DNA from 4 places in the Variovorax sp. GW821-FHT10D07 genome. Region 1 is predicted to be linked to each of the others. Evidence: predicted binding sites of a transcription regulator. Region 1 holds the regulator's gene; each other region holds the start of a gene.

Region 1 (7,088 bases):
GAGCACGCGGCGCTTGCTGGCGGCGTCGTCGATCAGCATGTCGATGCCGACGGTGCGCGTGGCATCGAGGCGATCGACGGCCGCGACCGTGGTGACGTCGAAGCCCAGCGGCGCGACCAGGATCAGCGATTGCGGCGCGGCGGAGGCGCCACTGTCGATCTGGGCGCCCAGCGTGTTGACCAGGCGCAGCAGTTCGGCGCGGCGCGCGGCGCGCGGCGAGACCCACACGGCGGGCAGCGTATCGAGCTTCGGCGCCGGTGCCTCAGGGGTCTGCTGCATCGCGCCGTCCTCGTAGCGGTAGAAACCTTCGCCGGTCTTGCGGCCCAGCGCGCCGGCCGCGAGGCGCTGCGCGGTGATCACGCTCGGGCGGTAGCGCGGCTCGTCGTAGTACTGGCGGTAGATCGATTCCATCACCGGGTGCGAGACGTCGAGCGCGGTCAGGTCGAGCAGCTCGAAGGGGCCGAGGCGGAAGCCCGCCTGCTCGCGCAGGATGCGGTCGACGGTCACGAAGTCGGCCACGCCTTCGCCCACGATGCGCAGCGCCTCGGTGCCGTAGCCGCGGCCGGCGTGGTTGACGATGAAGCCGGGCGTGTCCTGCGCCTGCACCGCGCTATGGCCCATCCGCGTGGCATAGCCCGCGAGCCGGCTGCAGACCTCGGGCGCGGTCTTGAAGCCGGCCACCACCTCGACCACCTTCATCAGCGGCACCGGGTTGAAGAAGTGGAAGCCCGCGAAGCGTTCGGGGTGCTTGAGGCCGGCCGCGATCGCGGTCACGGAGAGCGAGGAAGTGTTGGTGGCCAGCGTGGCGCCGGGCGCGACGATGGCTTCGAGCTCGGCGAACAGCTTGCGCTTGACCTCGAGGTTCTCGACCACGGCCTCGATCACGAGGTCGCAGCCGGCCAGTGCCTGCGCCGACTCGGCGATCCGTACGCGCGCGATCTGGGCGTCGCGCGTGGCCTCGTCGATGCGGCCTTTCTCGTGCAGCTTGTTCCATTGGGCGACGATGGCTTCGCGCCCGCGCGCCGCGGCGCCCTCGAAGCTGTCGAGCAGCAGTACCTCGCTGCCGGCCTGGGCCGCGATCTGGGCGATGCCGCGCCCCATGGCACCGGCGCCGACGACGCCGATCCGGGTGTAGTTCACTGTCATGTGTGGCTGGGGTTTTTCAAAGGTTGAGAGGTATCGGGCGGGCCGCCCGCGCGTGCGCGCACGCCGGCCGCTGCAGCAGCGATTTTGCAGTCTGGCGGGAGAAGGGTTTCCCCGGTGTTTCTCGGGGAGGCATGCGGGCGCCGGCGCGACGGGGTTTTGCCGCGCCGTTCAGGCTGGCCGGCGGCTGCGGTCGATGCTCACGCTGAGCACGATGGCGACCAGCAGCAGCGCGAGCCCGACCCAGCTCATCCAGTGCATGGCGTCGCGCGCCAGCAGCCAGCCACCGAGCGCGGCGCCGAAGGCCTGGCCGATGTAGATGCCCGAGCTGTTGAGCGCCACCGAGCCCGGCGCCAGCGCGGGCGCGAGGCCCACCAGCCGCGCCTGCTGGGCCGAGTTGGTCGAGAAGCAGCCCAGGCCCCAGGGCGAGACCACCACCGCGATCCAGAACAGGCTGTCCGCCAGCGGCCAGAGCGCCAGGCTCAATGCGATCAGGCCCGTGGTCGCCAGCACCATGCGACCGGCGCCCGCGCGGTCGATGATGCGGCTCACGACCATGTTGCCCAGCAGGCCGCAGACGCCGAACCAGCCCCACATCAGGCTCAGCGCCGTGGCATCGGCGCCGAAGCGCTGCTTGAGGATCGGGCCGAAGTAGCTGAACAGCACGAACTGGCCCGCGCCCTGCAACGCGGTGATCGACACGATGCCCATCAGCACCGGGCTGCGCAGCACGCGGGCCCAGGCCGCGGCCGTGAGCGCCGCCGGCCGGATACCGCCGGGCAGCGTGAGCCATACCGAGACCGCGCTCACGACGCTGAGCGCCGAGATCGCGAGGAAGGCCGCGCGCCAGCCGAAATGGCCGCCGATCAGCGCGCCGATGGGCAGGCCCAGCACCGAGGCCATCGACCAGCCGAGGAAGACGAAGGTGACCGCGCGCCCGCGCTGCTCGGGCGGCACCAGCATGCCGGCGCAGGCGGCGGCCTGGGGGGTGAAGATGGCCGGTGCGATCACCGCGAGCATGCGCACGGGCAGCAGGGCGCCGAAGCTGGGCATGAAGACCGACACCGCGTGCCAGGCCGCGTACCAGAGCATCGTGAGGGCCAGCAGCCGACGCCGGTCCCAGCCGGCCACCGCGGCCGCGAGCAACGGTGCGCCGAGGCAGGTGACGAAGGCTGCGGCCGTGATCAGTTGGCCCGCGGTGGCGGCACTGACCTCGAGCGAAACACTGATTTCGTTGAGCGTGCCCGGCACCACCATCACCCCGGTGCCGATCACGAAGTTGCCTGCGAGCAGCGCCCAGAGTGCGCCCCGTGGCGCCGGCTGGCTCACGGCTTCACCGCCGGACCTGCAACGCGCCGGGGTTGACGATGTTGGTGGGGTTGCCCTTGATGAAGCTCACGACGTTGTCGAAGGCCTGGCCGAAGTACATCTCGTAGCTCTCCTGCTCCACGTAGCCGATGTGCGGCGTGCAGATGCAGTTCTCGAGGCGCAGCAGCGCATGGCCCTGCAGCGGCGGTTCGCTCTCGAACACGTCGATCGCCGCCAGGCCGGGGCGGCCGCGGTTGAGCGCGGCGAGCAGCGCATCGGGCTCGACCAGCTCGGCACGCGAGGTGTTGACGAACAGCGAGGTCGGCTTCATGCGCGAGAGGTCCTCGAGCGTGATCAGACCGGTGGTTTCGTCGTTGAGCCGCAGGTGCACGGACAGCACATCGGCCATCGCGAAGAACTCCTGGCGGCTCTGCGCCACCTGGAAGCCGTCGGAGCGCGCCTTGGCGCAACTCGCCTCGCGGCCCCAGATCACGACCTGCATGCCGAAGGCTTGGCCATAGCGCGCCACGAGCTGGCCGATGCGGCCATAGCCCCAGACGCAGAGCGTCTTGCCCTTGAGCACCGAGCCGAGCCCGAAATTGGGTGGCATCGAGGCCGACTTGAGTCCCGACTGCTGCCAGGCGCCATGCTTGAGGTTGCTGATGTACTGGGGCAGTCGGCGCATCGCCGACATGATCAGTGCCCAGGTCAGTTCGGCCGGCGCCTGCGGCGAGCCCGAGCCCTCGGCCACCGCCACGCCACGCTCGGTGCACGCGGCCACGTCGATGTGGCTGCTGACGCGGCCCGTCTGCGAGATCAGCTTGAGCTTGGGGAGTTTCTCGATCAGCTGGCGCGAGATCTGGCTACGCTCGCGGATCAGGACGATCACATCGGCGTCCTTGAGTCGCACCGAGAGTTGACCGATGCCCTTGACGGTGTTGGTGTAGACCTTGGCTGCGTAGGCATCGAGCTTCGAAGCACAGTGCAGCTTGCGCACCGCATCCTGGTAATCGTCGAGGATCACAATATTCATGGCATGCCATTGTGCCTCGCAGCATGGAATCGGCGCGCCGTTGAACGTTTGGATACGGCCCCTGGGCCCCGAAAGAGGTGAAAACGGGGGCAAAGGCAGGAGAAGCAGGGGCAAAGGCGGGCAAAGGGGCGAGGTCGGCACTGCCTTCCCGACAGGGTTGAACAAACCGGCTGCTATGGTTTCTTCACACCCCTGAGCCTAGACCTTGCGCGTTCACGTGATCGAGCGACTGCGTGAAACGCTGGGCCGATGCTCTCAGTGCAGGTGCACGGGGCGGGGCGCCACGGCGGCGGCTTCGAGTGCCTCGAGCGCAGCGAGGCGGTCGAGCTCGGCGCACACATCCGCCATCCGGCCCGAAATCACGACGCGGTTGCTGTTGCGCGCGCCGCCCTGCTGGCGGTCGACGACGCGCACCACCCGCAGCGGACGCGAAGGCGCCTGCGCGACGGCTGCGGCCGTGACGGCGTTATGTCCGCTGTCACCGCGTGCCGTGCACGACGGCCGTACCGACACATAGCGCAGCTCGCTGGCGCACAGGTCGTCATCGCGACGGTGTGCGGGGCGGGCGGGCAACCAGCGGCTCGCGAGCGACTGCAGCGGCATCCAAAGATCGACGAAGGTGAGGAGGGCGATTCCCATGTGAACTCCAAGAAGGTTTGAGGTTGAACACAGGCAGGATTCGTTGTCATCGGGCGCAGCAGGGTGATGGCGACAAAGCGCCATACGCCCGCCACCTGCAGCGACCGGATGGGGGATGCGTGATGCGGATCCGCGAAACGGCTCGGCGATGCAGACCGCCGGGCCGGCTCGGCAGGCCTACATCAGCATGGTGTTTCGGATCAGGCCGACCGCGAGGCCTTCGATTTCGAAGGGCTCGCCGGGTTGGACCACGATGGTCGGGTAGTCGGGGTTCTCGGCATGGAGCTCGATCACCTGCTTGTTGCGCTTGAGGCGCTTGACGGTCACTTCGTCGCCGAGGCGCGCCACCACGATCTGGCCGTTGCGCGCTTCCTTGGTGGCCTGCACGGCGAGCAGGTCGCCGTCCATGATGCCGGCGTCGCGCATCGACATGCCACGCACCTTGAGCAGGTAGTCGGGCTGGCGCTGGAACAGCGTGTTCTCGACGTAGTAGGTCTGGTCGACATGCTCTTGCGCGAGGATCGGCGAGCCGGCCGCGACGCGGCCGATGAGCGGCAGCGCGAGTTGCGCCATACCGGGCAGCGACAGAGAGAACTGGCTGTTGCGCGATTCGGCGAGCGAGCGCAGGGCATCGCCCTTCAGGCGGATGCCGCGCGAGGTGCCGCTCACGAGTTCGATGACGCCCTTGCGGGCCAGCGCCTGCAGATGCTCCTCGGCGGCATTGGCGGAGCGAAAGCCCAGCTCGCTCGCGATTTCGGCACGAGTGGGCGGCGCCCCGGTACGGGCAATGGCGCTCTGGATCAGATCGAGGATCTGCTGCTGGCGGGCGGTAAGCTTCACGGCGAACTGCATGGTGGTTCCTTGCGGCACTGGCTGAACATCCAGTACCTGTATTTTTAACCAGTTTTTCAAAGTTGGCAAGCCATGGTGAATTCATCCCTCTCGAATCCGCGGTGCGTGGTGGTGCTCGGCACCGGCGGCACCATCTCGGGCCGCGCGGCGAACAGTGGCGACAACATCGGCTACACCGCCGGCGAGGTGGGCGTGGCCGACCTGCTCGGCGGCATCGAGGCGCCCGCTGGCGTGACGCTGGCGGCGGAGCAGGTGGCGCAGGTCGACAGCAAGGACATGTCCTTCGCGATCTGGCGCGCGCTGGCGCTGCGCTGCGCCCACTGGCTGGCGCAGCCCGACGTGGCCGGCGTGGTGGTCACCCATGGCACCGACACGCTCGAGGAGACCGCCTTCTTCCTCCAGTCGGTGCTGGCGCCGCGCAAGCCCATCGTGCTGACCTGCGCCATGCGCCCGGCCTCCGCGCTGTCGCCCGACGGTCCGCAGAACGTGCGCGATGCGATCGCCGTGGCCGCGACACCGGGCGCGCAGGGCGTGACCGCGGTATGCGCGGGCACGGTGCTCGGTGCCTTCGACGTGCAGAAGGTGCACACCTATCGGCTCGATGCCTTCGACGCGGGCGACGCGGGGCCGGTGGGCTACGTGGAGGAGGGCGAGGTACGGCGCATGCGTGACTGGCCGGCTTCGGAAGCAGGCGCAGCCCTCGACCGTCTTCCCGAGGACGAGGCCGCATGGCCGCGCGTGGAGATCGTGATGAGCCACGCGGGCGCGAGCGGCGCGTTGATTCATGCGCTGCGTGCCGATGGCACCGCCACCTCGCCGCTACGCGGCCTCGTGCTGGCGACCACCGGCAACGGCACGCTGCACCATGCGCTCGAGGCGGCGGCGCTCGAGGCGCAGGAGGCCGGCATCGCGGTGCTGCGCGCCACCCGCTGCACGCAAGGGCGCATCCTGCCCAAGTCGGGCGACCGCCTGCGCGATGCGGGCGCGCTGACGCCCGTCAAGGCGCGCATAGCGCTGACGCTCGAGCTGCTCTGAAGTCGGGACGCCAAAGAAAAAGCCGCGTCGCGGGCCTCGAGGCCCGCACGCGGCTTGCGATTCGAGTCGGGGATCAGCTGCTCAGTGCGGCCAGTGCACGTTGCGTGATCTCTTCGACCGTGCCCACGCCCTGGATGGCGCGGTACTTCGGCGCGGCGGCTGGATCGGTCTTGGCCCAGGCCGAGTAGTAGTCGACCAGCGGACGCGTCTGCTGACTGTAGACGTCGAGCCGCGTGCGCACGGTCTCTTCCTCGTCGTCCTTGCGCTGGATCAGTTCCTCGCCGGTCAGGTCGTCCTTGCCTTCGACCTTGGGCGGGTTGAACTTGAGGTGGTAGGTGCGTCCCGAGGCCGGGTGCGAGCGCCGGCCGCTCATGCGTTCGATGATGTCGCTGAAGGGCACGTCGATCTCGAGCACGTAGTCGAGCTTGACGCCCGCGGCCTTCATCGCGTCGGCTTGCGGAATGGTGCGTGGGAAGCCGTCGAACAGGAAGCCTTCGGCGCAGTCGGGCTGGGCGATGCGTTCCTTCACGAGATTGATGATGAGGTCGTCGCTGACCAGCGCGCCCGCATCCATCACGGCCTTGGCCTGCAGGCCCAGCGGGGTGCCGGCCTTGACGGCGGCGCGCAGCATGTCGCCGGTGGAAATCTGCGGAATGCCGTACTTCTGGCAAATGAAGGCCGCCTGCGTGCCTTTGCCCGCCCCGGGCGCGCCCAACAAAATCAGTCTCATGGTGTCCTCGGAGGGTTCTTGGATTTGTGTCACGTCGCGCAGGCACCCTTCGATGAAGACAAGGTGCCACGGACGGAGTTGCGTCGAGGATAGCACGCGGCCCCGTGAACAATTTCGCCAGGCACCCGCGATGGCGATGGCCCGAAAGCGATGATCGAGACGCCTTGCGCTCCGAAGCCGGCTCTTCGTGGATGGATCGGGCAAGTTGGCCGAAGATTGGACTGCCGTTCGAAGCCTGGAACTTCCAGGCCTGGATGGCATCCGCGTGACTGATCGCAGCGGCCGGCCGCCGCTAGGCCAGCGCTCAGTTCGCGGCGCCGAACAGTGCTCGCACCCGTGCCAAGTCTT
Region 2 (7,088 bases), on a different contig from region 1:
CGCGGGCCCGGGTCATGGCGACGTAGAGCAGGCGCCGCTCCTCCTCGAGCTCCTGCGCGCTCTGCGCCACGTCGGCCGGCATGCAGCCGTCGACCACGTTGAGCACGTGGACCGAATTCCACTCCTGCCCCTTGGCCGAATGGATGGTCGAGAGGATCAGGTAGTCCTCGTCGAGCAGCGGCGGCCCCGGCCGGTCGCTGGTGGCCTCGGGCGGATCGAGCGTGAGCTCGGTGAGGAAGCGTTCGCGCGAGGCGTAGCCCGAGGCCATGTGCACCAGCTGCTCGACGTCGCCGCGGCGCGTGCCCGCGGTGTCGTCGTAGAGCCGCTCGAGGTGCGGCAGGTACCAGTCCATCGCGATGCCCACGTCGGCCGGCCAGGCCAGCGACGGCGCGCGCAGCGCGGCATAGGCCTCGGCGAAGGCGGCCCATTCGGCGCGCGCGGCGCTCGGCGGCACGAAGTCGCGCAGGGCGACGGCCGGATCGGCCGCCTGGTCCATCGCGTCGAGCAGCTTCGCGCTGGTGGCCGGCCCGATGCCCGGGATCAGCTGCGTGACGCGAAAGCCCGCCATGCGCCCGCGCGGGTTCTGCGCGAAGCGCAGCACCGCGAGCAGGTCCTTGACGTGCGAGGCCTCGAGGAACTTGAGCCCGCCGTACTTCACGAACGGGATGTTGCGGCGCGCCAGCTCGAGCTCGAGCGGCGCGCTGTGGCTCGAGGTGCGGAACAGCACCGCCTGCGACTTGAGCGCGAGCCCGCCCTCGCGGTGCGCGAGCACCTTGTCGGCCACCCAGCAGGCCTGCTGGGATTCGTCGGGCACGCGCACGATCTGCGGCCGCCCGGCCGAGGGCTTGTCGGTCCACAGCGTCTTGGCATGGCGCTCGGCCGCATGCGCGATGCACGCGTTCGACACGTCGAGGATCGGCTGGGTGGAGCGGTAGTTGCGCTCCAGCGTGACCACGCGCGCCGGCCGCGAGAACTGCGAGGGGAAGTCGAGGATGTTGCGCACCGTCGCGCCGCGGAACGAATAGATCGACTGCGCATCGTCGCCCACCACGGTCACGCCCCGGCCGTCGGGCTTGAGCGCGAGCAGGATCGCGGCCTGCAGCAGGTTGGTGTCCTGGTACTCGTCGACCAGCACGTGGTCGAAGCGCGCGCCCAGGTGCTGCGCCAGCGTGGGCTCCTCCATCATGCCGGCCCAGTAGAGCAGCAGGTCGTCGTAGTCGAGCACGTTCTGCTGCTGCTTGGCCTCGACGTAGGCGCCGAACAGCTGCTGCAGCTCGACGCCCCATTCGGCGCACCACGGGAAGGACTGCTTCAACACCGACTCGAGCGGCGCGCGCGTGTTCACGCAGCGCGAATAGATCGACAGGCAGGTGCCCTTGTGCGGAAAGCGGCGCGCACTCGACGAGAAGCCGAGCTCGTGCCGCGCCAGCCCCATCAGGTCCTCGGCATCGCCGCGATCGTGGATGGTGAAGTTGTCGTCCAGCCCGATCTGCGCGGCGTACTCGCGCAGCAGCCGCGCGCCGATGCCGTGGAAGGTGCCGGCCCAGGGCAGCGCGGGCGCGGTGTGGGCCTGCAGCCCCAGCACGCGCGCGAGCACCTGGCCGGCACGCTGCGCCATTTCCTGCGCGGCGCGGCGCGAGAAGGTCAAAAGCAGCAGGCGCTGCGGGTCGACCCCGCGCGCGATCAGGTGCGCCACCCGGTGCGCCAGCGTGCTGGTCTTGCCCGAGCCGGCGCCGGCGATGACGAGCAAGGGCCCTGCATCGGCCGCGTCCGGCGCGCCACCGGCCAGCGCCTCCACCCCGTGCTCGACCGCCGCGCGCTGCTCGTCGTTGAGGCTGGCGAGGGCGGCCGCGAGGCGCTCGGCCTGGGTCGCCGGCGGGCTGGAAAGGACGGGGGACACGGCGCTCGGCATGGGCGCCACTCTACTGGATGTTCGTCCAGTCCAGCCAACTCTGCGCTCATTCGCCGATGACATAATCGCGCCTCGCTGCAACTGGAGACCGCATCGTGGAAACCGCCCCGTCTCGGCAGCTTTCAACTCCCGGCTGAGTCCGGCCGACCGGGTCCGGGATTTGAAAGCGCCCCCTTTCTCGCCCCCCGCCCGTCCGCCCCATCGCCCCAGCCATTTCACGGGAGTGAGCCATGCTCAATATCTTCACGCTCGCCAACGGCCGCCTCGTCCAGGAAGAGATCGAGGCCCTCGAGGAGCTCTCCCGCTTCCAGCCGATCTGGGTCGACCTCGAATCGCCCACGCTCGAGGAGAAGCGCTGGATCAAGCAGTACTACGGCCTCTCGATCCCCGAGGACGCGATGGACGAGGACATCGAGGAATCGGCGCGCTTCTATGAAGAGGACAACGGCGAGCTCCACATCCGCAGCGACTTCCTGATCGACGACGACGAAGCCCCGCGCGCGGTGCGCGTCGCGTTCATCCTCAACCAGCACAACACCGACCTGCGCAGCCGCGGCGTGCTGTTCTCGATCCACGACGAGGACGTGCCCGTGTTCCGCCTGCTGCGCATGCGCGCGCGCCGCGCACCGGGGCTGATCGAGGACGCGAAGGAAGTGATGCTCAAGCTCTTCGACGCCGACGCCGAGTACTCGGCCGACTCGCTCGAGAACATCTACGACGAGCTCGAGGCCGCCAGCAAGAAGGTGCTCTCGGGCAACGTCAGCGACGAGCTCGCGGGCGAGGTGCTGGGCGCCATCGCGCGCCAGGAAGACCTGAACGGGCGCATCCGCCGCAACGTGATGGACACGCGCCGCGCGGTCAGCTTCATGATGCGCAGCAAGATGCTCAATGCCGAGCAGTTCGAGGAAGCGCGGCAGATCCTGCGCGACATCGAATCGCTCGACAACCACACGGCCTTCCTGTTCGACAAGATCAACTTCCTGATGGATGCGACCGTCGGTTTCATCAACATCAACCAGAACAAGACGATCAAGATCTTCTCGGTGGCCAGCGTCGCGCTGCTGCCGCCGACCCTGATCGCGAGCATCTACGGCATGAACTTCAAGTTCATGCCCGAGCTCGACTGGGCCATGGGCTATCCCTACGCCATCGTGCTGATGGCCGCGAGCGCGCTGGTGCCGATGTGGTACTTCCGCCGGCGCGGCTGGCTCAAGTAGCGGAAGAAGAAGGCTGGGCGGCGAGCCAGGCGCCGACCAGCGCGAGGCTGTAGCGGCTCGCGACCTCGGCGACGAAGCGCGCGAAGTCGCCATGGGCCGCGTCGTCGGCACGGTCCGAGATCGTGCGCATCGCGGCGAAGGGCACGCCGTAGTCGTGGCACACCTGCGCCACCGCCGCGCCTTCCATCTCCACCGCCAGCGCATCGGGTAGCGCGCGGCGCAGCGCCTCGCTTTCGGCCGCTGTCGCGACGAAGCGGTCGCCACTGATCAGCAGGCCGCGATGCACGGTCGGCGAACGCAGGCCGAACTCGTCGACGGCGCCCTGCCCCACCAGGGCCACGGGATCGCGCAAGGTCTGCTCGGCCACGGCCGCCAGCGCATCGCCGATCGCCGCATCGGCCTTGAAACGCGAGATCCCCATCAAGGGCACTTCGTATGTCGGAAAGAGCGGCGAGGCGTCCATGTCGTGCTGCAACAGCTCGGTCGCCACCACCACGTCGCCGACCTCGACGCCCGGCGCGAGCCCGCCCGCCACACCGCTGAAGACGATGGCGCGCACGCCGAAGCGCTCGAGCAGCAGCGTGGCCGTCACCGCGGCCGCGACCTTGCCGATGCGCGACAGCACCGCGACCACGGGCTGGCCCTGCAGGTGGCCGACCCAGAAGTCGCGGCCCGCGACGCGCACGCGCTGCTCGTCGGGCATCAGCGCGAGGAGCGCTTTCAGCTCCTCGTGCATCGCCGCGACGATCGCGATGGGTGCGGTGGCCCCCACCGCTTACTTGATGTCCACGCCGTAGAAGGTGTGGCGGCCGAAGGGGCTGAGCTTGAAGTCGATCACTTCCTTGCGCACCGGCTTGAGCTGAACCGCGTGCGCGATGGTGAACCACGGCGCCTGCTCCTTGAAGATGACTTGCGCCTTCTTGTAGAGCGCGTCGCGGTCGGCCTGCTTGGTCGCGCTCTTGGCCTTGACCACGATGTCCTCGTAGGGCTGGTAGCAGAACTTCGAGATGTTGCTGCCGCTCGCCGACTTGGCCGAGGCGCAGCCCAGCAGCGTATAGAGGAAGTTGTCGGGGTCGCCGTTGTCGCCGGTCCAGCCCAGCATGCCCATCTGGTGCTCGCCGGCCTGCAGCCGCTTGCGGTACTCGCCCCATTCGAAGCTCTTGATCTCGGCCTTGACGTTGATCTTGGCGAGGTCGGCCTGCATCAGCTCGGCGATGCGCTTGGCGTTCGGGTTGTAGGGCCGCTGCACCGGCATCGCCCACAGGTCGGTCGAGAAGCCGTCGGGGAAGCCGGCCTGCGCCAGCAGCTTCTTCGCGGCTTCGGGATCGTAGGGGTCGTCCTTCACCGCATCGTTGTAGGACCACATGGTCGGCGGGATCGGGTTCTTCGCGGCCACGCCGGTCGAGAGGTAGACGCCGTCGATGATCGCCTTCTTGTTGATCGCCATGTTGATGGCCTTGCGCACGCGCACGTCGTCGAAGGGCTTTTTGGTCGTGTTGTACGAGAGGTAGCCGACGTTCAGGCCCGGCTGCTCGAGCACCTGCACGTTCGGGTCCTTGCGGATCGCATCGAGGTCGGCCGGGTTCGGATAAGGCATGACGTGGCATTCGCCCTTCTGCAGCTTGGCCCAGCGCACCGAGGCGTCGGGCGTGATCGCGAACACCAGGTCGTCGATCTTGGCCTTGCCGCCCCAGTACTGCGGGAAGGCCTTGAAGCGGATGACCGCGTCCTTCTGGTACTGCACGAGATAGAACGGGCCGGTGCCGATCGGGTCCTGGTCGACCTTCTCGGGCGTGCCGGCCTTGAGCATCGCGATTGCGTACTCCTTCGACTGGATGCCCGCGTACTGCATCGCGAGATTGGCGAGGAACGGCGCCTCGGCCTGGTTGAGCGTGATCTTCACCGTGTAGTCGTCGATGCGGTCCACCGACTTCAGCAGCTTGGGCATGCCCATGTCGTTGAAGTAGGAGTGGTTCTGGCTCGTGACCTTGAAGAAGGGATCGCTCTCCTTCCACTGGCGGTCGATCATGAAGATGAAGTCGTCGGCGTTGAAGTCGCGCGTGGGCTTGAAGCTCTTGCTCGTGGTGTGCCACTTCACGCCCTTGCGCAGGTGGAAGGTGTAGACCGTGCCATCGGCCGAGATGTCCCACTTCTCGGCCAGGCCCGGCACGACCTTGGTGCCGCCGCGCTCGAACTCGACGATGGTGTTGTAGACCTGCGTGGTCACGTCGAACGAGGTGCCGGTGGTGTTCATGCCCGGATAGAAGTTCTCGGGGCTGCCCTCGGAGCAGTAGACCAGCGTCTTGGCCGACACCGCGCCGCAGGCCAGGGTCAGCGCCGCGATCGCCACGGGTGCCAGCAGCGCCAGCCGTCGTGCGCGGCGCGGGAGGAAGGAACGGTTCGTCATGGGAACTCCTTGAGACACGGGTTGGAGAAAACGGAAAGCGGGTTTCAGGGATTCATCGCGACGGGTGCGATGAACGGCGGTGCCGACGGCAAATCGGCGCGCACCACCGGCGCGCCTTCGAGAAAACGCTCGGCGTAGTGGCAGGCGACGCGACGCTGGTCGAGCTCGCGCAGCACGGGCCGCTCGTCGCGGCAGCGCTGCGTGACATGCGGGCAGCGCGTGCTGAAGACGCAGCCCGGCGGCGGCGACAGCGGCGACGGCAGCTCACCCTTGAGCACGATGCGCTGGCTGCTGAGGCCCGGCGTGGAGGCCAGCAGCGCCTGCGTGTAGGGATGCAGCGGACGCTCGAAGATGCGCGCCTTCGGGCCCTGCTCCACCGCATGGCCGAGGTACATCACGAGCACGTCGTGCGCGATGTGGCGCACCACGCCGAGGTCGTGCGAGATGAACAGGTAGGCCAGGCCGAGCTCGGCCTGCAAGTCGGCCAGCAGGTTCAGCACCTGGGCCTGGATCGACACGTCGAGCGCCGACACCGGCTCGTCGGCCACCACCAGCCGCGGCTCGAGCATCAGCGCGCGCGCGATCGCGATGCGCTGGCGCTGGCCGCCCGAGAACATGTGCGGATAGCGGTTGGCATGCTCGGGCCGCAGGCCCACGCGCGCGAGCATCTCGCGCGCCTTGGCGGCACGCTCGGCCTTGCCGAGCGTGGTGTTGATCGCGAGCGGATCCTCGAGCACCGCCGCGACCTTCTTGCGCGGATTGAGCGAGCCGTAGGGGTTCTGGAACACCAGCTGCACCGCCTGGCGCAGTTCGCGGCGCCGCTCGGACGGCGGGTTCACGGCATCGTGGCCGACCAGCGTGAGCTGGCCCGCCGTCGGCTTCTCGATCAGCGCGACCATGCGCGCGAGCGTCGATTTGCCGCAGCCCGATTCGCCGACCACCGCGAGCGTGCGGCCACGCTCGAGCCGGAACGAGATGTCGCCCACCGCGCGCAGTTGCGCGCTCGGGCGGAACAGGCCGCGGCGCACCTCGTAGATGCGCTGCAGGTTCTTCGCCTCGACCACGATCTCCGCGGCGCTCACGATGCGGCCTCCTCGACGCGCGGCAGGCGCGGCCGGTCGCGCTCGATCGCGGCCATGCGCCCCGGTTCGCCGAGCGGGAAGTGGCAGCGCACCTGCGCGCCGGGCAGCGCCTCGACGCCGCGCAGGGCCGGGCGCACCTGGCAGGCGCGTGTCGTCACGTAGCCGCAGCGCGGCGCGAACAGGCAGCCCGCGGGCCGGTCGTGCACGCCGGGCACCACGCCCGCGATGGTGGCGAGCCGGCCGTCGGGCGGCGCGCGCTCGGGCAGCGCGGCCAGGAGCGCCTCGGTGTAGGGATGCTGCGGCGTCGCGAACAGCCGGTCCACGCGCTGCTGCTCCATCACCTGGCCCGCATACATCACGGCGATGCGTTGCGCCATCTCGCTGACCACGCCCATGTTGTGCGTGATCAGCACCAGCGCCATGCCGCGCTCCTTCTGCAGGTCGCGCAGCAGGTCGAGGATCTGCGCCTG
Region 3 (7,088 bases), on a different contig from region 1:
ATCCGACCCTTTCGAGACCCTGTTCGACTTGTTGTACCTGCCGCGCACCCAGCCCTCCCACGGCCGCGCGGCCCGCCACGGAAACGGCCCCGCGCCGTATAGCGCATGACAGAGCAACGCCATTCGGCATTGGCCATCCACCCCATCGCCGGCGACGACGGCGACGGCCCCGAGCTGCTGCGGCGGCGCCAGATCGTGCGGCGCACCCGCTGGCTGGTGCTGATCGTGCTCGTGCTGCTGGCGCTCGGCGCGGCGCGCACGGTGTTCGTGCGCATCGCCAACGCGCGCGAACTGCAGGCCAGCACGGTCGAGCACGCCAAGCAATACGTGCAGACCGCGCTGCCGCGCACGCCCACCGCGGGCCAGAAGCTGGCGCTGCCGGGCACGCTGCAGGGCTACGTGCAGTCGCCGATCTCGGCGCGCGCCAGCGGCTACCTCAAGCGCTGGACCAAGGACATCGGCAGCCGCGTCGAGAAGGGCGAGCTGCTGGCCGAGATCGAGACGCCCGAGATCGACCAGCAGCTGTCGCAGGCCATCGCGGCGCGCAACCAGGCGGCCTCGGGTCTCGAGCTCGCGCAGAGCACGGCCGCGCGCTGGGAGAACCTGCGCAAGAAGGACGTGGTCTCGCAGCAGGACCTCGACGAACGCCGCAGCGCCGTCGCGCAGGCCACCGCCAACGTGGCGGCCGCCGATGCCAACGTGCAGCGGCTCAGGCAGACCGAGGGCTTCAAGCGCGTGGTCGCGCCGTTTGCCGGCGTGATCACGCGGCGCAACGTCGACACCGGCGACCTGATCGATGCCGGCGCCGGTGGCGGCGCCGGCCGCGCGCTGTTCGTGCTGGCGCAGACCGATCCGCTGCGCGTGTACATCAACGTGCCGCAGGCCTATGCCCAGCTCGTGAAGGCCGGCCAGCCGGTGGTGGTGACGCAGGCCGAGCTGCGCGGCCAGAAGTTCAGCGGCCAGGTCGCGCGCACCGCGGGCGCCATCGACACCACCACGCGCATGATGCAGGTCGAGGTCTCGCTGCCCAACCGCGACGGCGCGCTGCTGCCGGGCGCCTACGTGCAGGTCGAGCTGCCGCTGGCCGCGAGCGGCACGCTCACGGTGCCGGCCAACGCGCTGCTGTTCCGTGCCGAGGGCACGCGGCTGGCGATCGTCGACGCACAGGGCCGCGTCGGCCTGCGCGCCGTGACCTTGGGCCGCAACTACGGCGAGAACGTCGAGGTGGTCGACGGGCTCGCGGGCACCGACCGCATGGTGCTCAATCCCTCCGACTCGCTGGCCGATGGCGACGTGGTCGCGGTGGCGCCCGATGCGCCGGCCGATGGCGCCAAGCCCGGCGCGGCACCGGCTGCAGCACCGGCGGCGGCCAAGAAGGAACCCGCGTGAGCATGCGCCGTCCCGCCTTCGCGGCGATCGCGCTCGCCGCCGTGATGCTGGCCGCGGGCTGTGCGGTCGGCCCCGACTACAAGGCGCCCGAGACCCCGCTGCCCGTGAGCTGGAAGCTCGAAGCACCGTGGCGCGAAGGCACGCCCAACGACATCGCCGACAAGGGCCCGTGGTGGAAGCGCTACGGCGACGCGCAGCTCGATGCGCTGCAGGACCGGGCCGTGGCCGGCAGCCCCACGCTCGCCATCGCCGGCGCGCGGCTCGCGCAGGCGCGCGCCACGCTGGCCTCGAGCTCGGCCGCGCAGTACCCGCAGCTCGGCCTGGGCACGCGTGCCTCGCGGCTCAAGATCTCGGCCAACCGGCCGCTGACCAACTACAACACCGCCAATGCGTCGACGGTACAGAACGACTTCGCGCTCTCGCTCAACGCCAGCTACGAGCTCGACCTCGCGGGCCGCGTGCAGCGCAGCGTGGAAGGCGCGAGCGCCTCGGCCGAGCAGTCGGCGGCCGACCTCGCCAACACGCGGCTGCTGCTGTCGGCCGACGTGGCGAGCAGCTATTTCAACCTGCGCTCCACCGACATCGAGCTCGACGTGCTGACGCGCTCGATCGCGCTGCAGCGGCGCGCGCTCGAGCTGGTGACGGCGCGGCACGACCTGGGCGCCGTCTCGGGCCTCGACGTGGCGCAGCAGCAGGCGCTGCTCGAGACCACGCTGACCCAGGTCGACGTGCTCAAGAAGCAGCGCGCGCAGTACGAGCATGCGCTCGCCACCCTGACCGGCACGCCCGCGCCCTCGTTCGCGCTGGCGACCGACCTGCGCGAGATCCGCCCGCCCGCGGTGCCGCTGGGCGTGCCCTCCGACGTGCTCGAGCGCCGGCCCGACGTGGCCTCGGCCGAACGCGCGATGGCCGCGGCCAATGCGCAGATCGGCGTGGCGACCGCGGCCTTCTATCCGAGCATCCTGATCGCGCCCACGGTCGGCGTCGACAGCCGGCTGATCGAGTCGCTGTTCGATGCGCCCAGCCTGTTGTGGTCGGTCGGCGTGTCGGCCACGCAGGTGCTGTTCGACGGCGGCCGCGTGCGCGCGGGCGTGGACTTCGCCAAGGCCGGCTACGACGCCACCGTCGGCAACTACCGCCGCGTCGTGCTGACCGCGATGCAGGAGGTGCAGGACGGCATCGACGGCCTCGCGGCACTCGAGCGCGCGACCGCCCAGGCGCAGTCGGCCGTGGCGGCCGCGCGGCGCGTGCTCGACATGGCCAACAGCCGCTACGAGGGCGGTGCCTCGACCTACCTCGACGTGATCACCGCGCAGCAGTCGCTGCTGACGGTGGAACGCCAGGCCGCGCAGCTGCAGGGGCAGCGCCTGCTGACCTCGGTGTTCCTCGTGAAGGCACTGGGCGGCGACTGGTGCGGCGACGGCAACGCGGACGCCGCGCTCGCCGCTAGAACAGGCTGCCCTGCCCCGGCGCGCCAGGTGGCCGAAAAGCGCTGAGGTCGAGCGCGATGCGCTCGCGGTTGAAGCCGATGCGCGCGGTCGCCTTCTCGAAGCGCTGGCGCAGCAGGTCGGCCCACAGGCCCGTGCCCTTCATGCGCGTGGCGAAGTCGGCGTCGTAGTCCTTGCCGCCGCGCACGTCGTGGATGCGCGCCATGATGCGGTCGGCGCGCTGCGGGTAGTGCAGCGCCAGCCACTGCTTGAACAGCGGCGCCACCTCCCAGGGCAGCCGGATCATGGTGTAGAAGGCGCTGCGCGCGCCCGCCTCCCAGGCCGCCTCGAGCACCTGCTCCATGTCTTCCGTCACGAACGGAATCTGCGGCGCCACGCTCACGCCCACCGGCACGCCAGCCTCGGCCAGCGTGCGGATGGTGCGCAGCCGCCGGTGCGGCGCCGCGGCGCGCGGCTCGAGCTTGCGCGCGAGTTCGCCGTCGAGCGTGGTCACGGTCACGTACACCGCCGCCAGGCCGCGCGCGGCGGCCGGCGCGATCAGGTCGAGGTCGCGTTCGATCGCGCTGGACTTGGTCACCAGCCCGAAGGGGTGGTTGACCTCCGACAGCAGCTCGATCAGCGAGCGCGTGATGCGCAGCTCGCGCTCGATCGGCTGGTAGCAGTCGGTGGCCGTGCCGATCGCGATGTGGCTGGGCCGGTAGCTCTTGCGGCCCAGCTCGCGGCGCAGCACCTCGACCAGGTTGCGCTTGGCGATCAGCTTGGTCTCGAAGTCCAGCCCCGGCGACAGGTTGAGGTAGCTGTGCGTGGGCCGCGCGAAGCAGTAGATGCAGCCGTGCTCGCAGCCACGGTAGGGGTTGATCGAGCGGTCGAAGTAGATGTCGGGCGAGTCGTTCTCGTTCATGGCCGACTTCACGTCCTCGAAGCGCACCTCGGTGGCCAGCGGCTCGAGCTCGTCGGCCTCGGCGGCGTTCTCCTCGAGCGTGCCCCAGCCGTCGTCGAAGGCATCGCGCTCGTCCTTCGAGAAGCGGTGCGCGAGCCGCGTGGCGGCGCCGCGGCCCTTGATGGCCTGGATGGGAATGTAGGCGGCGGGTGGCATGGCGCAACTCCTTCGCGAGTCGGTTTACTGTTTAAACATACAGTATTTCACCATTCGACCAAGCCACCGCGATTTTTCTATTTCTTTCTTGACAGAAATTTCGGAAGTCCTAGACTCCAGCGCATGGAACTCACCGACATCCAACGCAAGTTCGTCCTCCACTGGGGCGAGATGGGCTCCATGTGGGGCGTCAACCGCACCGTCTCGCAGATCCATGCGCTGCTGTTCGTGCACGGCAAGCCGATCCATGCCGAGGAGCTGTCCGACACGCTGGGCGTGGCGCGCTCCAACGTGAGCAACAGCCTGAAGGAACTGCAGGCCTGGAACCTGGTGCGCGTCACCCACATGCTGGGCGACCGGCGCGACTACTTCGAGACCAGCGTCGACGTCTGGGAGCTGTTCCGCACCGTGGTGCGCGAGCGCAAGGAACGCGAGTTCGATCCCACCATCCGCGTGCTGCGCGAGATCGTCGCGAGCCCCGACTTCCAGAAGGAATCGGCCGATGCGCAGGACCGCATCCGCTCCACCATGGACCTGATGGCCAAGCTCGCCACCTGGGCCGACGAGATGCTGCGGCTGTCGCCCGGCACGCTCGACAAGGTGCTGACGCTGGGCGCGAGCGTGCAGAAGTTCGTTCGCGGCGATGCGCCCGCGCCCGCCACCGGCAAGGACGATCCCGACGCCCACCATGCGAGCCTGCCGATGATCTGAGGCCGGCTCTTTTTTTGCCCCTTCATTTCTGTTTTGACAGAAATATCGAGAACAAAGAACATCATGTCCCGTCCCACCGCCATCGCCTACCCGCTGACCGTCTACTACGACGCGACCTGCCGCCTGTGCAGCGCCGAAATGGGCGCGATGAAGACGCGCGACGCGGCCGGGCGGCTCGTTCTGGTCGACTGCTCGCCGCCGGATTTCGAGGCCGGCCCGGCGCCGCGCGAGGCCCTGATGACCGCGATCCACGTGGTCGATGCCGCCGGCCGCGCGCAGGTCGGCGTGCCCGCGATCCGCGCCTGCCGCGAGGCGGTCGGCCTGCCCAACGGCGGCGCCCTGCTCGACCTGCCGCTGGTCGCGCCGCTGGCCGATCGCGCCTATGCCGCGCTGGCGCGCAACCGCCAGCGCCTGCCCGACTGGCTCGTGACCCTGCTCGCCGGCCCGGCCGCGAAGGCCTCGCGCACCTGCGCCGACGGCCAGTGCCGGCTCTGACGTCCGCACCGCCTTCCCCACGAGGAGTTCATCGCATGCCCAGCGTCTTCCAGCCCGATTTCCGCCTGCCGCACACCGCCGAGGCCTCGGCCCCGGTCAGCCGTGCCGACACGCAGGACTATTTCACCGAGGTCGCCACCGACTACGGCGCCTGGAGCCCCAGCTACAACATGCACTTCGGCTACTGGCGCGCGGGCCTGAATCCGCTGCGCCGCGAAGGCATGCTGGTCGAGATGAACCGCGAGGTCGGCCGCGCGCTGCGGCTCGGCGAGCGCCCCACGGCCGACGGCCGCCACTGCGTGCTCGACCTGGGCTGCGGCGCCGGCGCCACCGCGCGCACGCTGGTCGGCGACGACCGTCGCCTCTACGCCGTGACCGTCACCAACGTGCCGGTGCAGAACCGCATCGCCGCGCGCCTCGACGCGCAGGCCGGCGTGGCCGACCGCATGGCGCACCTCGAGGCCGACTACACGCGCACCGGCCTGCCGGCCGCGCAGGCCGATGGCGCCTGGGCGCTCGAGAGCGCCTGCTACGCCGAGGGCACCGCCAAGGCCGACTTCGTGCGCGAGGCCGCGCGCCTGCTCAAGCCCGGCGCGCGGCTGGTGGTGGTCGACGGCTTCCTGCTGCGCCGCGAGCCCGGCCGCCTCGCGCGCTGGCTGCACCGCCTGTGGGCCGACAGCTGGGCCGTGCCGACGCTGGCCGTGCGCGCGGACTTCGTGGCCGCGCTGCGCGAACACGGGTTCGAGGACATCGACGTGCGCTCGCTGCGCTGGCGCGTCGCGCCGAGCGCGCTGCACATCCCCGCGCTCGCCACCCGCTTCACGCTGGCCGAGCTCTGGAAGGCGCGCGGACGCCTGAGCCCGTGGCGCCGCAAGCACATCGTCGCCAGCTACTGCGCGCTCGCGCTGGGCCTGTTCTGGCGCGACTTCGACTACTGCATGGTCAGCGCCACGCGGCGCGCCGACTGAACACACGAACAAGCACACCGAGGAGAAGAGGACTTCCATGCACATCGATCCCGAAGACAGCCGGCTCGCCGAGCTGGCGCCCATCGAACCGGCCGCGAGCGACGAGCCGCCGGCGAGGAAGCCCGTGCAGGGCATGCCCTTCGGCTGGTTCTGGCCGATGGGGATCGGCGCCGCGATGGCGCTGGTGCTGCGCCTGATCTTCAGCGGCGGCCCCGGCCAGCTCTACTCGGCCATGCTGGGCTCCTTCGTCTACCTGACGCCCGCGCTGTGCGGCGCGGTCACGGTCTACATGGCCGAGCGCATCGAGCGGCGCAGCTGGGGCTACTACCTCTGGGCGCCCTGGGTGGCGACCGCGCTGTTCGTCGGCGGCACGCTGGCGGTGTTCATCGAGGGCCTGATCTGCGCCGCCTTCATCGTGCCGCTGTTCGCGGTGATGGGCAGCATCGGCGGACTGGCCATGGGCATCGTGTGCCGCATCACCCACTGGCCGAAGCAGACCCTCTATGGCTTCGCGCTGCTGCCGCTGGTGCTCGGCGCCATCGAGCCGAACCTGCCCAACCCCGACCGGTTCTCGAACACCTCGCGCACGCTCTTCATCGCCGCGCCGGCCGAGCGCGTGTGGCACGAGCTCAACGCCGCGCGCGACATCCGCCCCGCCGAGGTCGACGGCGCCTGGGCCTACCAGGTCGGCGTGCCGATGCCGGTGTCGGGTGTCACGGTCGACACGCCCGAGGGCCGCGTGCGCCAGGTGCGGTGGCAGAAGAACGTGCACTTCGAGGAAGTCATCACCGACTGGCAGCCCAACCGCCGGCTGCAGTGGCGCTTCCGTTTCTCGCCCGACTCCTTTCCCGCCGGCGCGCTCGACGACCACGTGATGATCGGCGGCCAGTACTTCGACCTGCGCGACGCCACCTACACGCTGACGCCGCGCGACGGCGGCACCGAGCTGCGCGTCGAGGTCTCGTGGCGGCTGAGCACCAG
Region 4 (7,088 bases), on a different contig from region 1:
GCCCTTGCCGCGGCCACCCGCGTGGATCTGGGCCTTGACCACCCAGACCGGGCCGCCCAGCTTCTGGGCGGCTTCGACCGCCTCCTGGACCGTGTAGGCCGGAATGCCGCGCGGCACCGGCACGCCGAACTTGGCAAGGATTTCCTTGCCTTGGTACTCGTGAATCTTCATGAGGGATGTCTCTCGGAAGGAAGAGGTTGAATAAACGGGAGATCTAGGCAGGCTGGTGTTGGCTCTGTTGTCCACAGGCGACGGCAGCCTGACGGCTGGGGGCGGCGGACAATCGCGGACTGTATCATGGTGCGCCGCATCAATACTGACGGGCGTGTGCGGTCAATACGTACTTTCTTCTAGCCCGTCTCCTTCCGCCCCCTTTCCTCCAGCCCTTCCATCAGGCAACCCCACCATGGCCAAGGTTTTCATCGATGGCGAAGCCGGCACCACCGGCCTCCAGATCCGCGAGCGGCTGCAAGACATGCCGCAGGTCGAGCTCGTGAGCATCGCGCCCGAGCTGCGAAAAGACGTCAATGCCAAGCGCGACCTCATGGCCGGCGTCGACCTCGTCGTGCTGTGCCTGCACGACGACGCGGCACGCGAATCGGTCGCGCTGATCGACCAGCTGCCCGGCAAGAAGCCCAAGATCATCGACGCCTCGACCGCGCACCGCGTGGCGCCGGGCTGGGTGTTCGGTTTTCCCGAACTGGTGGCGGGCCACTGGCAGGCCGTGGCCCAGGCGGACCGCGTGGGCAACCCCGGCTGCTACGCCACCGGCGCGATCGCCATGGTGCGTCCGCTGGTCGATGCGGGCCTGCTGCCCGCCGACTTCCCGATCGCGCTGCCCTCGGTCAGCGGCTACTCGGGCGGCGGCCGGACCATGATCGAGGCCTACGAGAAGGGCGAGGCGCCGCTGTTCGAAACCTACGCGCTGGGCCTCACGCACAAGCACATCCCCGAGATCATGAAATACACCGGCCTCACGCAGCGCCCGGTGTTCATCCCCTCGGTCGGCAACTTCAAGCAGGGCATGCTGGTCCAGCTGCCGCTGCACCTCGACCTGCTGCCCGGCAAGCCGAAGGCCGGCGACCTGCACGAGGCGCTGGCCGCGCACTACGCGAAGAGCAACACGCCCGAGCAGTTCGTGAAGGTGCTGCCGCCCACCGCGGACGGCAAGCTCGACGCGCTGGCGCTCAACGACACCAACCAGCTCGAGATTCGCGTGTTCCCGAACGAGGACCACCGCCATGCCGTGGTGATCGCGCGCCTGGACAACCTCGGCAAGGGCGCGAGCGGCGCCGCGGTGCAGAACCTCAAGCTGATGTTGTCGCTCTGAGGCGCGGCCTCCACCACTCGAAAGGCGCCGGCTCCCCGGCGCCTTTTTCGTTTCAGCCCACCAGCCAGAGGCCCGTGCCGAGCAGCGCCGCATGCAGCGCGAGCACGATGTAGAACGGCTTGCGCGAGGGCGTCGACATCTCCTGCAGCGTCTCGTGGATGCGCCGCGTGATCAGCGCGCGCAAGGCCGGGTCCTGCGTCGCGACGGGCCCGCCCTGCACTGTGGGCAGCGGTGCCGGCTCGCCTTGCGCGGCGCGGCCCTGCTGCCATTCGGCCAGCAGCTCGTTGAGCGGCAGCCGGTTGACCACGAAGGCGATCACCGCCCGCACCGCCTTGCCTTCGCCGAGCACCGGCGCGAGCTGCGCGCTCAGCGCATCGACCGAGAGCCAGTCGCTCACGCGCTGCAGCGCCCCGTGGGTGCGCGGCATCGATTCGATGCGCCCGGCGATGGCATCGCCCAGGCGCTGCGACACGGCCTCGCCGCGCGCGGCCACCAGGTGCTGCATCGCGCGCGTGCGGCCCTGCGACACGCCGAGCAGCACGTAGACGCCGATGAAGAGCCCCAGCAGCAGGCCCACCAGCAGCGGCGGCGAGGCCAGCAGCGCCAGCACCGCGCCGGCGCCGCCCGCGCGTGCGCCGGGAATGCCGGGGCCGCTCAACCGGCTCAGGTAATAGACGAAGGCGCCGCCACCGAGCACCACGCCAAAGAAGACGCCTTTCGCGACCGAGCCGACGAAGGCGGCACCAGCGCGGGCGCCGGTGCGCACGAGTGAAGGGGATCCGGTGGATTCCGAAGACATCTGCGACTCCTCCTCGTTGTATGAAGCCGCGGATCATGCCATCGGCCCGTCGCGGGCCCGGCTGCTCAGCCGGCCGGCGCCTCGAGCAGCGCCTGCAGCGCGCGCAGGTCGCGCGCGATCCACTCGGCGTCGTGCGCGAAGGCCGCGTCGTCCATGTGCGGCTGGCGCAGCAGCGTGAACTGCAGCTCGCAGGCGCCGGGCGCCACGCCGATGACGCGGAACGGCACGTAGACCTCGGGCACGCCCTCGGGCGACACCCAGTGGTCGAGCACGCCGAGCTCGTTGGCCGGTGCGAAGCGCAGCACCGCGCGGCCACCGGGCGTGGTCGCCAGCCAGCGATCGCCCTCGCGCGTCAGCGCGCCGTCGGCCAGGCCGCTGGCCCAATCGGGCAGGCGCGCGGGATCGGCCGCCAGTGCATAGGCCGCGCGCCAGTCGCAGGCCACGCGCTGCGTGATCACGCGAGACAGTTCATTCGAGCTCATCGATATCGCTCCTCAGCACCTTGGCCGCCACCGCGGCCGAAAAGCCCCGCGCCATCAGGAAGCGGGCCTGCCGGGCGCGCTCCTTGGGATCGGCGGGCGGGGCATCGAAGCGACGGCGCCAGAGCGCAGCCGCGCGTTCGAGCTCGCTGCCCTGCAGCCCGGCCACCGCCTGCGAGATGGCCTCGGCGCCGATGCCCTTGGCCTGCAGCTCCTGCCGCACGCGCGCCGCGCCGAGCCGGCCCGCGCGCTGGTGCAGCACCGAGGCGACCACGCGCTCCTCGCTGATGAAGTCCTTGGCCGCGAGCTCGTCGAGCGCGGCCTTGAGCGTGCCCGGTTCTTCCTCGTAGCGCGCCAGCTTGCGCTCGAGTTCGCTGCGGGAATGCTCGCGCTGGCTCAGCAGGCGCAGCGCGCGGCCTTTCAGGGAAGGAGCATCGAATGCCATCGGAAATGCGGAAGCGGAAAAAGAAAGCGGGGCGGCCGAAGGCGCCCCGCTCGCAGGCATCGGCCGGTTATTCGGCCGCGCCGGCCGCGTCCGCCGCCAGCAGCGGGATGCCCAGCGATTCGCGCACCTTGTTCTCGATCTCGCGCGACAGCTCGGGGTTCTCGCGCAGGAACTCGCGCGCGTTGTCGCGGCCCTGGCCGATCTTCTCGCCGTTGTAGGCGTACCAGGCACCCGACTTGTCGATGATCTTGGCGGTCACGCCCATGTCGATGATCTCGCCCTCGCGGCTGATGCCCTCGCCGAACAGGATGTCGAACTCGGCCGTCTTGAACGGGGGCGAGACCTTGTTCTTCACCACCTTGACCTTGGTTTCGTTGCCGATGGCCTCGTCGCCCTTCTTGATGGTGCCGATGCGGCGGATGTCCAGGCGCACCGAGGCGTAGAACTTCAGCGCGTTGCCGCCGGTGGTGGTTTCGGGCGAACCGAACATCACGCCGATCTTCATGCGGATCTGGTTGATGAAGATGACCATGCAGTTGGTCTTCTTGATCGTGGCCGTGAGCTTGCGCAGCGCCTGGCTCATCAGGCGGGCCTGCAGGCCGGGCAGCGAGTCGCCCATTTCGCCTTCGATTTCGGCCTTGGGCGTGAGCGCGGCGACCGAGTCGATGACGATCAGGTCGACGGCGCCCGAGCGCACCAGCGAGTCGACGATCTCGAGCGCCTGCTCGCCGGTGTCGGGCTGGCTGATCAGCAGGTCGGACAGGTTCACGCCGAGCTTCTGGGCGTACTGCACGTCGAGCGCGTGCTCGGCGTCGACGAAGGCGCAGGTGCCGGCCTGCTTCTGCATGGCGGCGATGACCTGCAGCGTGAGCGTGGTCTTGCCCGAGGATTCAGGACCGTAGATCTCGACCACCCGGCCGCGCGGCAGGCCGCCGACGCCCAGGGCGATGTCGAGGCCCAGCGAGCCGGTGGAGACCACCTGGATGTCCTCAAGCGCCTCGCCTTCGCCGAGCCGCATGATCGTGCCCTTGCCGAACTGCTTTTCGATCTGGGCCAGCGCGGCCTGGAGGGCCTTGGCCTTTTCGGTGTTGGCGCCTGCGATGCTCGAGCCCTTGACGACTGCGTCCATGTGAAAAACTCCTTGAAGATCAACGGGTTGTGTACTGTCGAATCCATCTGCTTTTAACTACAGCCTGGATGCTTGAACAGTAGTGTAGGGGCGGATGGATTCGAGTAAACCCATTTTTTGGTCAGTTTGCTTTACCATTTGGCGCCTTGAGCGACACCCCCTTCCCCCTCGATCCCGATGCCTGGCGCCAGACCCACCTGGGCCGGCTGCTCGGCCACGCGATGCGGCGCTTCGACGAGCGCGTGCTCGCGCTGATGGCGCACGACGTCGACGTGCCGCTGGCGCTGTCGAACCTCGCGGCGCGCGCGCAGGTGAGCGCGGCCCACGTCCACATCACGCGCCACCTCGCACGCGAGGGTTCGCGCCTGACCGAGCTCGCCGAGCGCGCCGGCATGACCAAGCAGGCCATGGGCGCGCTGGTCGACCAGTGCGAGGCCTGGGGGCTGGTCACGCGCGGGCCCGATCCGCTCGATGCGCGCGCGCGGCGCGTGCTGTTCACGGCCGACGGCCTGGCCTGGCTCAAGGCCTTCCGCCAGGCGGTGACGCAGGCCGAGCGCGAGTTCCGCGCCAGCGTGGGCGACGATGTCGCCACCGTGGTAACCATCGGTCTGGAAGCCTATACGGCGGGCTAGACTCCCCTGAGCGGAGACAACGTGCAACGGCGCCGCCCACGGCGCGAACCGGGCTGGAGGTGGCTATGCGGATACTGATTGCCGAAGACGACAAGGTGCTGGCCGATGCACTGCTGCGCAGCCTGCGCACCTCGGGCGCCGCCGTCGATCACGTGGCCAACGGCTCCGAGGCCGACACCGCGCTCATGACGCACAGCGAGTTCGACCTGCTGATCCTCGACCTCGGCCTGCCCAGCCTGCACGGCATCGAGATCCTCAAGCGGCTGCGCGCGCGCGGCTCGCAGCTGCCGGTGCTGGTGCTCACCGCGGCCGACAGCGTGGAGGAGCGCGTCAAGGGGCTGGACAACGGCGCCGACGACTACATGGCCAAGCCCTTCAGCCTGCAGGAGCTCGAGGCACGCGTGCGCGCCCTCACGCGCCGCGGCATGGGCACCACCAGCAACGCGATCAAGCACGGCCCGCTGATCTACGACCAGGCCGGCCGCGTCGCCACGCTCGACGGCAAGATGGTCGAGCTGTCGGCGCGCGAGCTGGGCCTGCTCGAGGTGCTGCTGCAGCGCGCGGGCCGGCTGGTCAGCAAGGACCAGCTGGTGGAGCGCCTGTGCGAATGGGGCGAGGAAGTAAGCCTCAACGCGATCGAGGTCTACATCCACCGCCTGCGCAAGAAGATCGAGAAGGGCCCGGTGCGCATCGCCACCGTGCGCGGGCTCGGCTACTGCCTCGAAAAGATCCAGTGACGCGCGTGCGGCCGCCGGGCGCGGCGGGTCCGGTCCGATGAAACTCTTCCAGCGCGCGCAGCGCTCCCTGTTCGGCGAGATCCTCGACTGGATGCTCACGCCGCTGCTGCTGCTGGTGCCGGTCAGCATCGGCGTGACCTGGCTGGTGGCGCAGGGCATCGCCAGCGCCTCCTTCGACCGCGTGCTCACGCACAACATCGAGACGCTGGCGCGCACGGTCTCGCTGCAGAAGGACAGCCCGCGCTTCGTGCTGCCGCAGCCGACGCGCGAGATCCTGCGCGGCGACGACACCGACCGCGTGTACTACCAGGTGCTCGACAGCCACGGCACGCTGCTCAGCGGCGAGCACGACGTGCCGCACCCCAGCCTCGACGAGCCGCCGACCATCGGCCAGGTCCAGCTGCGCGACGGCGAGATGAACGGCAAGTCGGTGCGCGTGGCCTGGATCTGGCTGGCCGGCGACGCGCCCGATGCGCCGCCCGCGCTGCTGCAGGTGGCCGAGACGCGCCAGAAGCAGTCGCTGCTGGCGGCCGACATCATCAAGGGCGTGCTGCTGCCGCAGTTCGCGATCCTGCCGCTCGCGGTGCTGCTGATCTGGCTGGCGCTGGTGCGCGGCATCAAGCCGCTGTCGGTGGTGGAGGCGCGCATCCGCGAGCGCCGCCCCGGCGACCTGAGCCCGCTCGACGAATCCTCGGTGCCGCTCGAGGTGGTGCCGCTGGTGTCCTCGGTCAACGAGCTGCTCGACAAGCTCAACGATTCCATCGACACGCAGAAGCGCTTCCTGGCCGACGCGGCGCACCAGCTCAAGACGCCGCTCGCGGGCCTGCGCATGCAGGCCGACCTGGCGCAGCGCGAAAACGCCAACGCCGACGAGCTCAAGCAGTCGCTCAAGCAGATCGGCCGCGCCAGCGTGCGCGCCACCCACACGGTGAACCAGCTGCTGTCGCTGGCGCGCGCCGAAGGCAACAGCGCCGGCGCCCATCGCCAGCCCTGCGACCTGGCGCGGCTCACGATCGAGGTGGTGCGCGAGGCGGTGCCGCGCGCGATCGAGAAGCGCATCGACCTCGGCTACGACGGCCTCGATCCCGGCTCGCGCGGCGTGGTGCTCGAGGGCAACCCGACCTTGCTCAAGGAGCTGGTGCGCAACCTGGTCGACAACGCCATCAACTACACGCCCTCGCGGCCCGAACGCACCGGCGTGATCACCGCGCGGGTGCTGGCCGATCCCTTCGGCCGGGTGCTGCTGCTGCAGGTGGAGGACAACGGGCCGGGCATTTCGGAAGCCGACCGCGAGCTCGTGTTCGAGCCCTTCTACCGCGTGCTGGGCAACGAGGCCGACGGCTCGGGCCTGGGGCTGCCGATCGTGCGCGAGATCGCGAACCAGCACCATGCGCAGGTGACGCTCGAGGATGCGCATCCCGAGCGGCAGCCGCCGGGCGCGCGCTTCACGGTGCGTTTCGAGAGCGCGCCGGCCTGAGCGGCCGGCTCATCGGGCGCTGGGACCCGAGGCACCGGCCCTCGGCGGCTCGGCGCGGAT

Evidence for each region. The regulator LexA, encoded in region 1, represses DNA repair genes until DNA is damaged. The targets are predictions, from matches to a motif close to ACTGTATNNNNATACAGT.
Region 2: a site for LexA is predicted at 1,925-1,942, ahead of AC07PU_RS42305 (ATP-dependent helicase). Genes of this name have one in related genera too.
Region 3: a site for LexA is predicted at 3,960-3,977, ahead of AC07PU_RS08785 (PA0069 family radical SAM protein). Genes of this name have one in related genera too.
Region 4: a site for LexA is predicted at 4,229-4,246, ahead of recA (recombinase RecA). Genes of this name have one in related genera too.

The regions. Positions count from the first base shown of each region.
Region 1 covers NZ_JBWKMZ010000003.1:684,996-692,083, forward strand. The annotation lists gene AC07PU_RS13605 (3-hydroxyacyl-CoA dehydrogenase) at 1-1,146, opposite strand, end outside; gene AC07PU_RS13610 (MFS transporter) at 1,315-2,472, opposite strand; gene AC07PU_RS13615 (D-2-hydroxyacid dehydrogenase family protein) at 2,477-3,484, opposite strand; gene AC07PU_RS13620 (hypothetical protein) at 3,740-4,123, opposite strand; gene lexA (transcriptional repressor LexA) at 4,301-4,975, opposite strand; gene AC07PU_RS13630 (asparaginase) at 5,048-6,010, shown strand; gene adk (adenylate kinase) at 6,084-6,740, opposite strand; gene kdsB (3-deoxy-manno-octulosonate cytidylyltransferase) at 7,045-7,088, opposite strand, start outside.
Region 2 covers NZ_JBWKMZ010000034.1:13,582-20,669, forward strand. The annotation lists gene AC07PU_RS42305 (ATP-dependent helicase) at 1-1,912, opposite strand, end outside; gene corA (magnesium/cobalt transporter CorA) at 2,143-3,129, shown strand; gene AC07PU_RS42315 (5'-methylthioadenosine/adenosylhomocysteine nucleosidase) at 3,122-3,865, opposite strand; gene AC07PU_RS42320 (ABC transporter substrate-binding protein) at 3,905-5,536, opposite strand; gene AC07PU_RS42325 (dipeptide ABC transporter ATP-binding protein) at 5,581-6,618, opposite strand; gene AC07PU_RS42330 (ABC transporter ATP-binding protein) at 6,615-7,088, opposite strand, start outside.
Region 3 covers NZ_JBWKMZ010000002.1:743,891-750,978, forward strand. The annotation lists gene AC07PU_RS08775 (efflux RND transporter periplasmic adaptor subunit) at 106-1,389, shown strand; gene AC07PU_RS08780 (efflux transporter outer membrane subunit) at 1,392-2,885, shown strand; gene AC07PU_RS08785 (PA0069 family radical SAM protein) at 2,836-3,933, opposite strand; gene AC07PU_RS08790 (GbsR/MarR family transcriptional regulator) at 4,057-4,644, shown strand; gene AC07PU_RS08795 (thiol-disulfide oxidoreductase DCC family protein) at 4,708-5,139, shown strand; gene AC07PU_RS08800 (SAM-dependent methyltransferase) at 5,175-6,107, shown strand; gene AC07PU_RS08805 (SRPBCC family protein) at 6,145-7,088, shown strand, end outside.
Region 4 covers NZ_JBWKMZ010000009.1:286,627-293,714, reverse strand. The annotation lists gene sucC (ADP-forming succinate--CoA ligase subunit beta) at 1-171, opposite strand, end outside; gene argC (N-acetyl-gamma-glutamyl-phosphate reductase) at 407-1,330, shown strand; gene AC07PU_RS25555 (hypothetical protein) at 1,383-2,129, opposite strand; gene AC07PU_RS25550 (polyketide cyclase) at 2,195-2,611, opposite strand; gene recX (recombination regulator RecX) at 2,598-3,053, opposite strand; gene recA (recombinase RecA) at 3,121-4,182, opposite strand; gene AC07PU_RS25535 (MarR family winged helix-turn-helix transcriptional regulator) at 4,329-4,814, shown strand; gene AC07PU_RS25530 (response regulator) at 4,880-5,551, shown strand; gene AC07PU_RS25525 (sensor histidine kinase) at 5,589-7,028, shown strand; gene AC07PU_RS25520 (sporulation protein) at 7,038-7,088, opposite strand, start outside.